Regions from separate parts of the Paenibacillus sp. JZ16 genome, predicted to be linked through region 1. Evidence: riboswitches for the same ligand, from Rfam matches in the RefSeq annotation. Region 1 holds a riboswitch; each other region holds the start of a gene.
The links. A riboswitch is a leader RNA that binds a small molecule or an ion and turns the genes downstream of it on or off. The one in region 1 is predicted to bind cyclic di-GMP.
Positions count from the first base shown of each region.

Region 2: another riboswitch for cyclic di-GMP. It lies ahead of BJP58_RS11935 (transglutaminase-like domain-containing protein); the one in region 1 lies ahead of BJP58_RS04110 (non-ribosomal peptide synthetase).
Region 3: another riboswitch for cyclic di-GMP. It lies ahead of BJP58_RS11575 (GTP cyclohydrolase II); the one in region 1 lies ahead of BJP58_RS04110 (non-ribosomal peptide synthetase).

Region 1 covers NZ_CP017659.1:933,955-937,235, reverse strand. The annotation lists gene BJP58_RS04115 (hypothetical protein) at 1-482, shown strand, start outside; cyclic di-GMP riboswitch class I at 1,057-1,151, shown strand; gene BJP58_RS04110 (non-ribosomal peptide synthetase) at 1,357-3,281, shown strand, end outside.
Region 2 covers NZ_CP017659.1:2,654,002-2,657,282, forward strand. The annotation lists gene BJP58_RS11930 (collagen binding domain-containing protein) at 1-939, opposite strand, end outside; gene BJP58_RS11935 (transglutaminase-like domain-containing protein) at 1,149-1,949, opposite strand; cyclic di-GMP riboswitch class I at 1,963-2,051, opposite strand; cyclic di-GMP riboswitch class I at 2,109-2,195, opposite strand; gene BJP58_RS11940 (ABC transporter permease) at 2,466-3,281, shown strand, end outside.
Region 3 covers NZ_CP017659.1:2,556,856-2,560,136, forward strand. The annotation lists gene ribD (bifunctional diaminohydroxyphosphoribosylaminopyrimidine deaminase/5-amino-6-(5-phosphoribosylamino)uracil reductase RibD) at 1-989, opposite strand, end outside; gene BJP58_RS11575 (GTP cyclohydrolase II) at 1,007-1,756, opposite strand; cyclic di-GMP riboswitch class I at 1,944-2,037, opposite strand; gene BJP58_RS11580 (aminotransferase-like domain-containing protein) at 2,200-3,281, opposite strand, start outside.

The DNA of each region.
Region 1 (3,281 bases):
TGTACGGTACCATTTATACGGGATATGTTGCTGACCATACTTATACGAGCAAGATGTTTAAGATTGACACAGCAAGCAAATCGCTGTCCATCTTGTTGGAGAGCAATGCGGAAAAGCTGGCGCAGGACGACTTTGGCAACTTCTATTTCAAATATGGCAGCGAGCTGATGAAGTATAGCGACCCGAATCTGGTCATGCCGCTGGACAAAGTACAGCTCGAGGCTGAATCGCTCCAGCTTCACCCCGGAGATGAGGTCGGTTATTCCTACGAAGTCTTCCTTGAGAGAGGAAGAACGACTAAGGAGTTATCCGGCGCTCACATTGAGTATTTGAGCAGCCGTCCGGATAAGGCGGTGATCGACCCCAAAGGAAAGATTATCGCCAAGCATCCGGGGCAAGCCGAGTTGTCGATTCGAATTACATTGAACGGGGTAACAGTTGAATCCAATAAAATCAAGGTGAAAATAACCGGACCTTTTTAAAACTGTTCATGACATATAGCAATATGAGGCCGTTGTCCTGGACAACGGCTCTTTATTTTATTATCCAGTGATCCATTAGACCGGGAACTTGAAGGATGGAATTACCAAGTGGGTTGAACTTATGAAAGTTTTCTGATCGGAAGCGAAATGTCCTTACCAGTTATAGATGGTAATTTAGTCCTGTTTGACAGGAGGCAAAAGTTATTGGACTTGATGATTCCTGCTGTCGCAATTAGGTCAATGGATATAGGAGTGAAGTTAAAAAATAGAACTATTTTCTTGATCAGCCATCATCTAATATCCAAGTAATTACAGAAAATCGCAGCCTTTCTTTTGAACAGAATAGCTTTAATACATAGTTAAGTGAAGTGTAGTGAAGGCGAGGAGTGGAAAAAATTAGTAAAGATTAACTATCACGACCTAGTGTTTCATGAGGGTTATCAATATCATCAAAACCATTCTTGAAAGACAATATTGAACAAAAGACCTATCGATTTTCATTTGGAAACAAGATACAGTAATTGTAAATCGAATACATAATATAATCATGGTTTACAATTTAAATACTATTTTTGTACGACAATAGCAAACCCACCGAAAGGTGGCGACGCAAAGCTATAGGGGCTAATGTGGGATCTACTGCGACCGCAATGCCAGCCAGTTGCCGAATACAACGGGAAACCTCCGTTTTATTCATTATTTTGAATTGAAGAAAGGGGTTTTTTTGACGTTCCAAAAAACAACGGTGGCTTCGCTATAAAAAACTAGTTTGGGGTTGAAGGGGGACATTACTTGATCGCAGAATGCGAAGAGGATTTTTCTGTTCGTTAACAATCAGACATTAATGAATCGATTATCCGGGAGGTTGATGGTCATGGAACAAACGACTTGTGATGTATCAATTGACGAATTGCCGAGGGGGGGATGGGCCGACGATGAAGGAAACCAGGTTCGTTTTTCCCTTGATTTTGCAACGACCCGAAAACTCCATGAACTTGCGTTCAATTTCGGAATAACTGTGGATATGGCACTTATGGCTTGTTATGCGATCCTGCTTGCCAAATATACCGGCGAGGATGATCCTGTAATTGGGTATCTGTTGGAAAGACAGATGTTTCCTATACGTTACTCTCCTACTGTACATAAGCCATTAGGTAAGTTTCTGATAGAAGTCAAGCATACCACGATGCAAGCACTCGAAGATCGGAATATGCGAAAGAATTTGAGCGGCAACCCGTTCATCAAAGCGGCGTTTACTTGGCAAAACGCCAATGCCACTCCTTATGAATCCGATCAGCTGGGGACGTTTGAGCTTGCTTTGACGGCTTTTAAGAAGGAATTTATCATGATACACCTTGAATATTCGGCCCGCTCCTACAGAAAAGAAACGATCGAGCAGATGAGCGGCCACTTGAGCCGAATCGTGCATGAAGTAGTTGATTTCCCCGAGAAGGTGATTGCCGACATACGTATGATGTCGGAAGAAGAGGAGAGACAGATTCAGGCTTTCAGCGGATCTAAGACGGACTATCCTTCCAGCCAAACGGTCCATTACTTGTTTGAGGAACAGGTCCGTTTAACCCCCGATCGCCCGGCGGTCATGACCGAGGACCATCAGATGTCCTATCGGGAATTGAACGAACGCGCGAATCAGCTTGCAAAAGCACTGCAGGATCACGGCATTAAGCCGGAGAGCGTCGTTGGGATTGTCGCGGATCGGTCTGTCAATATGATTGTCGGGCTTACAGCCATATTGAAAGCTGGCGGCGCTTATATGCCCATCGAAGCCGATTTTCCGTGCGAAAGAATCGAATATATGCTCAAGGACAGTCGAGCGGGATTTTTACTGGCTCCTTCCAGTTGGAAGCCTGACATAGCATTTGAGGGAAAAGTAATTTATTGGGACAACGCGCAGCTAAGCCTTGACAGCTGTCCCCATACGATATCTGCAGCAACCTCGCAAAGTCTAGCCTATATCATCTATACTTCCGGATCAACGGGGACACCGAAAGGAGTCATGGTTGAGCATCGTAACATCGTAAGACTGGTCAAGAATACCAATTATTTCAACTTTTCCAAGGAGCATCGAATTTTGCAAACCGGTACAATAACATTCGATGCGTCGACCTTTGAAATTTGGGGATCCCTTTTGAACGGATCTACTTTGTATTTGATGAAGGACACGGACCTATTTGACCTTTACAAATTGAAGGAAACCATCATCGGCCACCGCATTACGGCTTGGTTTCTGACTACGGCTCAATTCCATAATCTGGACGAACAGGACCCAGACGCCTTTCGTACGTTAGACATCTTGCTAATCGGCGGAGAAGCGTTATCGCCGAAGCACGTAAATGCCGTAAGGAAGAGGTGCCCCGATCTGCGGATGATCCATATGTACGGTCCAACGGAAAACACGACGTTCTCCACTTACTTCCCGATCGAACGTGATTTCGAATCGACCATTCCAATTGGCAGACCAATATGCAATTCATCCGCTTATATTCTTGATAAACAGTTGAAGCTTCAGCCGTTCGGAGTAGTAGGAGAGCTTTGCGTCGGAGGAGACGGTATCGCGCGGGGGTATGTGAATCAGCTGGAATTGACAGAAGCCAAGTTTGTGGAACATCCGCTCCTCGGGGAAAGGTTATATCGAACGGGGGATTTGGCCCTGTGGCTGCCGGATGGCAATATCGAAATGATCGGGCGAATCGACGATCAAGTAAAGATCCGAGGGTATCGAGTGGAACCGGGAGAAATCGAGACCCGGCTATTGGAACACAACGCAATCTCGAAAGC
Region 2 (3,281 bases), 1.7 Mb from region 1:
AGCGTCCAGCTTATCACCAAGAAGCGCTGAGCCGTCACCGTTAACCTGCAGGTTATAAACCTCTACGGAATCCGCGATGAGTTCCAAGCCTTCAGGCATTTCATCTGTGAGAACCGCGTGCTTGATTTTATCCAATGATTTGTTGATCTGGACCGTCCAATCGATCTGATCTTTGCCGATCGCTTTCCCTTGCTTCTCGATCAGCTTTCCGCCTTGCGGCTTTAGGTTCACAATGATGGTCTGAACCCCGCCCTTTATCGGAAATGCAATAATGATTTCAGTGCTTCCTTTAAGAACTTCCTTCTTAAACTCTGTGCGAATTTCCAGCTTGCCGCTGATGTTGGAATGATTCTCCACGTAATCGTTGAAGGTCATCACAACTTTCCCGTTCCGATCAACCGTAAATCGGCCAACTTCGCCTTGACCGGCAAGGAGCGGTGCGTCAATGTCCGTAAAAATCTCAAACTGCGTCGGCAGCTCGAAAGTGAATATATCCCCATTCTTGTAGCCATGTCCGTTCGGAAGCTCCCATTCGTAGCTGAGATTAACGGCTGCACCGATGTCCAGGCTGCTGTCCGGATTATACACCGCATCAACCACGGTACCGTTCACATCGGTTAATACGACTTTGGTTAGTATTCCTTCCATGTCGACTGCTGGTGCTGGCGTGTTATATACGTCATCCGTGACTGTCTTTGGCTCGCTAACTTCTAATTCCTGCACGCCAGTCTCTGATTCCTGCACAGTAGCGGCTGATGGCTGCTCGCTCCCCGCCGCATTCGCCGTCCAAGCAAATGTGCCCAATAGGGTTTGAAACAGAAGCAGCAGCGCCACAACAATTCCACTTACTTTTTTCTTCATAATCTCTCCCTCAATCTTATCATTACCCTCGTAATATTCGGTTCCGATCTTACTTTTTCGTGCGCTGATTCGTCCCATGCTTCTATCAAAATGCATGCCAATAATGGACTTCACGAGCCATCATCTTCAAGACCTGTTACGGGCGCACGATTCATTGGTGTCTGTATTTTCCTTCAGAACCCAGCGGGCTTCCTGCATTATATCGGCCAAAACTATACAATTTCTATACAAGCGAAATAAGCCTTGGACATAATCGTCCAAAGCTTAGTTTTATTGCTACGCATTAATTAGTAGTATTTGGATGCTGAATAGCTGGAGGCATCTTTAATCATTTTGTATCCGGCTCCTTTGCTTTTCCAGCTTGCATCGACGGTTGTGTCAATGGTTACCCACTGCCCGTTCAAATATACTTCATTCCAGGCGTGGTAGACATCGACGTATTCCGAGGTTCCCATGACAAGCTTTGCCGGAATATCGAGGCTTCGGAGCATGGAAGCGAACAGGGAGGCGTAATCGTAGCACATTCCCTTTTGTCCAGCGATCGTGCGGTTGCTATCGGGAAGGTAATCCGTCAGCTTGCTGGATGCCAGAGCGTTGTCGTACCGAACCGTCCCGACGATATATTCGTAGACAGCCTGTACTTTTTCCTTGTCGGAGTGAGCAGTGCGGGTTAGCTTTTTCGCAAGCTGAGCAGCCTTGCCCTCTTCGCTCCAATCGACATTTTGTACAGAGTTCAAAAACACTTGGCTGCTGTTCGTCAGTTGAAGTTTAACTGCCGCTTCCTGTACGATCTTGTATTTGCTGCCGCTGACTTGTTCCAGCACGGAAATCTTGTAGTTCCCGTTGCCCATCTGCAGTGGAAAAACTTCCTGCTGCTTGGCCCTCGAAAGCCCATATGTATATTGATCCTGACCTTTTCCGATCATGAGCTTCGTTTTGGTGCCTGCTTTCACGTCATATCGAATGACGATTGCTCCACGATCCAGTTCCTCCAAGCCCAGCCAATCTTCAGATGGTGCAGCTTGTACAACCGGAGCCCATATCAGTAACGCAAAAAGTCCAATTATCGCGAACATTGCGTTGCGCATGCTGTAACTCCCCTTCGGTGGCCAGGCTGCCATTTGACATTTCGTCAAGAAGGCCCTGTAGCTTTGCGTCCTAGTCTTTCGACAAGTTTGCCATTATCGTATTAGAGTTTCACAGGATTCAGTGGATGTTTGTCCAAAAAAACAAAAAAAGCGTCTTCGTTCGGTAGCTGGCTGTCATTGACGTTTCGTCAAGAAGACCCTGTAGCTTTGCGTCCTTGCCTTTCGACAAGTTTGCCGTTATCGTGAGTAGCTTTTGTGAATACATCATATCAAATATATCCATTTCTATCAATAAAAAAATTAAAATTTGGAATATTGTCTTAGGTCCCACAGAGCGTCTAACCTTGAACGTTTGGCTCTTGTTAATTAACGAACAATAGAGCAATAAATCTTTCGAATCTAACGTTTGTTGACTATAGTATCAAGTTTGTTATCTGGAAGCATCGAATCTTCCTCTTATACAATAAAACTAACAAGTGCACGACAAGCGAGATAACACCGTAAGGAGTGACAGACATGAGCTCACAAGCCGAACCCAAAAAACGAAAGCGCTTACGAATACGCTGGCACAAGCAGGATACGGAGCTAACCCTCTTGGCGCTGCCGACCACGATTTGGTACATCCTGTTTAGTTTCTTGCCGATGTTCGGGATCATTATCGCCTTTAAAAATTTCAGGATTAGCGGCGGATTTTTGAGCAATGTGTTTAACAGTCCTTGGATCGGCCTCAAAAACTTCGAGTTCCTATTCAAGTCGAATGACGCCTGGATCATCATTCGAAACACGATCGGATACAACATTGTGTTTATTGTGCTGGGGATCGTTCTGCCCGTCCTATTCGCGATCATGATCGGCCTCCTCCACAGCCGCAAAGCCAGCAAAGTCTATCAGACGATGATGTTCCTCCCCTATTTCCTATCCTGGGTGGTCGTATCTGCGGTAGGCTGGGCATTCTTAAGCTTCGACAAAGGAATTGTCAATCAAATGCTCGTCAGTATGGGCAGCGATCCTATTAACTGGTATATGGAGCCGCAATATTGGCCATTCTTCTTGATTCTCTTAAATGTCTGGAAGGGCCTGGGCTATGGTATGGTCATTTATTTGGCAACCATCACAAGCATCGACAGCACCTATTATGAAGCAGCTGTTATTGATGGCGCTTCGATTTGGCAGCAGACGAGATTCATAACATTGCCCATGCTCAAGCTGGTGATCGTCATGATGTTCATCCTGGCCGTAGGGCGCATATTTTACACCGATTTCGGTTTGTTCTATCAGGTCACGCGAGACTCCAATTCACTGTTCAACGTGGCGACCACCATCGATGTCATG
Region 3 (3,281 bases), 1.6 Mb from region 1:
CCGCCATAGGGGGAGAAGGATTGCCGTCCCCCCAACACTTTGGGAGCAATATAAATCATCCATTTATCAATAAGGTTGGCTCGAAGGAATGATCCATTTACTTCGCTGCCTCCTTCTACCAGCAGGTCGGTAACACCTCGCTGATATAACATATCCGATAATGCATGGAGGTCCAGCCCGAAACGGTTCACTGGAACGAACAGAACTTCAATTCCTTTTTGCTGCAGCATGTGTACTCTTCCCGGATCAGCCCCCTCCTTCGTGACTACCCATGTCATTGCTTCCGAACAATCGGTAACTTTGGCATCTTCGGGCAACCTCAAATTCGAATCTAAAATTACCCGTATGGGATTCTTCCCACTTTCTTCCGGCAGTCGGGTCGTAAGGAGCGGATCATCGGCCAAAACCGTATTAATTCCTACTAATATGGCGTCGACTTTGTTTCTTAATTTATGTACTACAAGCTGTGTTTCATCACATGTAACCCATTTAGAATGCCCCGTTGACGCGGCAATTTTTCCGTCAAGCGTCATGGCTACCTGGGAAATGATAAACGGCCGTCGTTTTGACATATTGTGCACGAATCGTTCATTAAGTAACTCGGCTTCCTTCCCCAATACACCCACATCAACTTCTATTCCATTCTCTCTCAATAATTGAATGCCTCTTCCGGCCACCTTCGGATTCGGATCCTCCATCGCCACGACAACTCTTGCGACTCCCGAATTTAAGACTAATTCTATGCAAGGAGAGGATTGAGGGCTTGGTTCCAGCGTAACATAGAGCGTTGCGCCTTCGGTATACCCATCAGCCATCCGGAATGCGTGCACCTCTGCGTGAGGTTCCCCAGCCTTTCTATGAACACCTGCGCCGACTACTTGTCCGTCTTTGACTATCAGTGCGCCAACGACCGGGTTCGGATTGGTTTTCCCACTGGCCGTACCTGCCAAATCCAATGCCAGCTTCATAAATTGTTGGTCTAATTTCATATGATTAACACTCCCCATCATAATAAAGCGGTCTCCACCAAAGAGTCGTAAATATGACCCGATTTTTCGATCTTCGTTGCCAAATACCGATTATTATGCTCGGATACATCTCCCCAAATGGATTTATGATGATCGGTTAAAAGTCCCTTTTCCCGCAAAGACTGCAGCTTTCTAGGGTTGTTTGTAATAAGGGTGACTGGTTTTTGCCGCAAGCTTTGGAGTACACGTATGGCTTCATCATAAGATCGATGGTCATCTGCAAAGCCAAGGCTTAGATTGGCCTCTACAGTATCGCACCCCTCATCTTGCAAAAGATAAGCTAACGATTTTGGGAAAAGCCCTATTCCGCGACCCTCGTGATTCGCCAAATAAAAGAGAGCTCCACTACCGTTTTCAATGATCATGCGCATGGATTGCCGCAGTTGGTAGCCGCAATCGCATCGTTTACTTCCAAAGATGTCTCCCGTATGGCAAATGCTGTGCATCCGTATCAAGGCATGCTCCTCATTGGCAAAATCGCCATATACTAGTACGGAAGACTGCTGATGTGAAGCGAGATCTGCCTGAGATAATGATTCCAGAATGTCATTCTTATCCATAAATGAATTGCCTGTATTTAACCATGTATACCATTTAAATACAGCCTCATGGTCCTCCAACTGCACAGGGAGCCGAACGGGACCAACAAGACCGATGTTGGGACATTCCGGCTGTTTAAGAATGGTTAATTTACTAGCTAGCAATTTCCTGACCTGGTCCATAATCATGAATACAACTCCTTGTTGGTTTAGATGGGGATCAATCGATTGGTTTGTTTCCCTCCTTGAAAACGTTGGCAGTTTTTACGTCAGCTACTACTTCTCCAACCTTAAAGAATTTGGTTGGGAAATGGAATTTTTTTAAAAATAAACACAAAAAGCCCCTGTCTGAATAGACGGAGGCTTTTCCGTCGTATTCGGTAACTGGCTAGCATAGCGGATACGAGTGATCCGCCTTAGCCCCTATAGCTTTGCGTCGCCACTTTTCAGTGGGTTTGCCATTATCGTACGATGTCATTTCATAAAATAAATCCGCGATCATTGCCGAATATGGAAGAACACACCATATCGGAAACAATCGAAAGTAATAGCTTTTTATCATATAACTACCAGATGAATATAAAATACATTTTTATGAAATGCAACCTAAATATAAACATGACCCGAAAGAATCACCATAGATTGCCTTCTTCCCGCTTCACTTCCTCAACGATCGCTTGAACCCCTTCCTCAATCTGATCCAATCGTGCTCTGGAAATGCTGATACGTATAAACTTCTCGCGCATAAGGTTGTTAGATAGATAGAACAGCTTGCCGGACACCACATGAATGTTCCGCTCTTTCAGCCGCCTGATCAACCGCTCCAGGTTAACGGTCTGCGGCAGCTTAAACAGCTTATATATGCCGCCGTCGCCAGGCACGGCTTCAATCCATCCGGCTCCCTCGTATCGCTGCACAGCCGCATTCAGGGCTTGCATTCGGGTTTCATACTGGCTGTAAATCTTCTGTTTATGCCGTTCATACATTCCGTTGCTAATATAAATTTCAAGCGCCGCTTGGGACAGCAGCGACGTATCCCCATAACTTTTAAAAGCACGGAACGTATCGAGCAAACGTTCCGGCAGGACGACGGCTCCCAGGCGCAATCCTGGGAAAATAATCTTCGAGAAGCTCTTCAAATACACCACATGCGATGTTCGGTTGTAGGCATAGATGGGATCATATCCCCGTTCCTCGCCTAGATCAGCCATATAATCGTCTTCCACGATATAAACATCATATTTCGCCGCCAGGTTAGCAATGGCCTTTCTCTGCTCTGCGGTGTAGGTGTTGCCCAGCGGATTATGGTATCTCGACATCGTATAGAAAAATTTAATATGTCCGGATCGAAATTGCTCCTCCAGAGCCTTCAGGTCGATCCCCGCTGCCGTGCGGGTGATTCCGATAACGGGCACTCCTTCACTTTCCAACAGCTGCAAATAATTATTGTAGCTGGGCTGTTCGACCAGAATGACGGACTTTCCGCCGGGAAACGGCATTTTTGTCAAAATCTCAAGCGCCTGCTGGGCGCCTGCCGTAATCATAATCCTCTCCGCGGAAGTGAACACTTGAGCTCCTGCCAAATGGGAGACCAGGGTGCGGCGCAGTTTCTCCATTCCTTGCGGATCACCATAGGTAAACAGCTCATATTTATAGGTATCAATCGCCTTGTTCAGGCAATGCTGAAAATCCAGATACGGGAATACGTTCACGT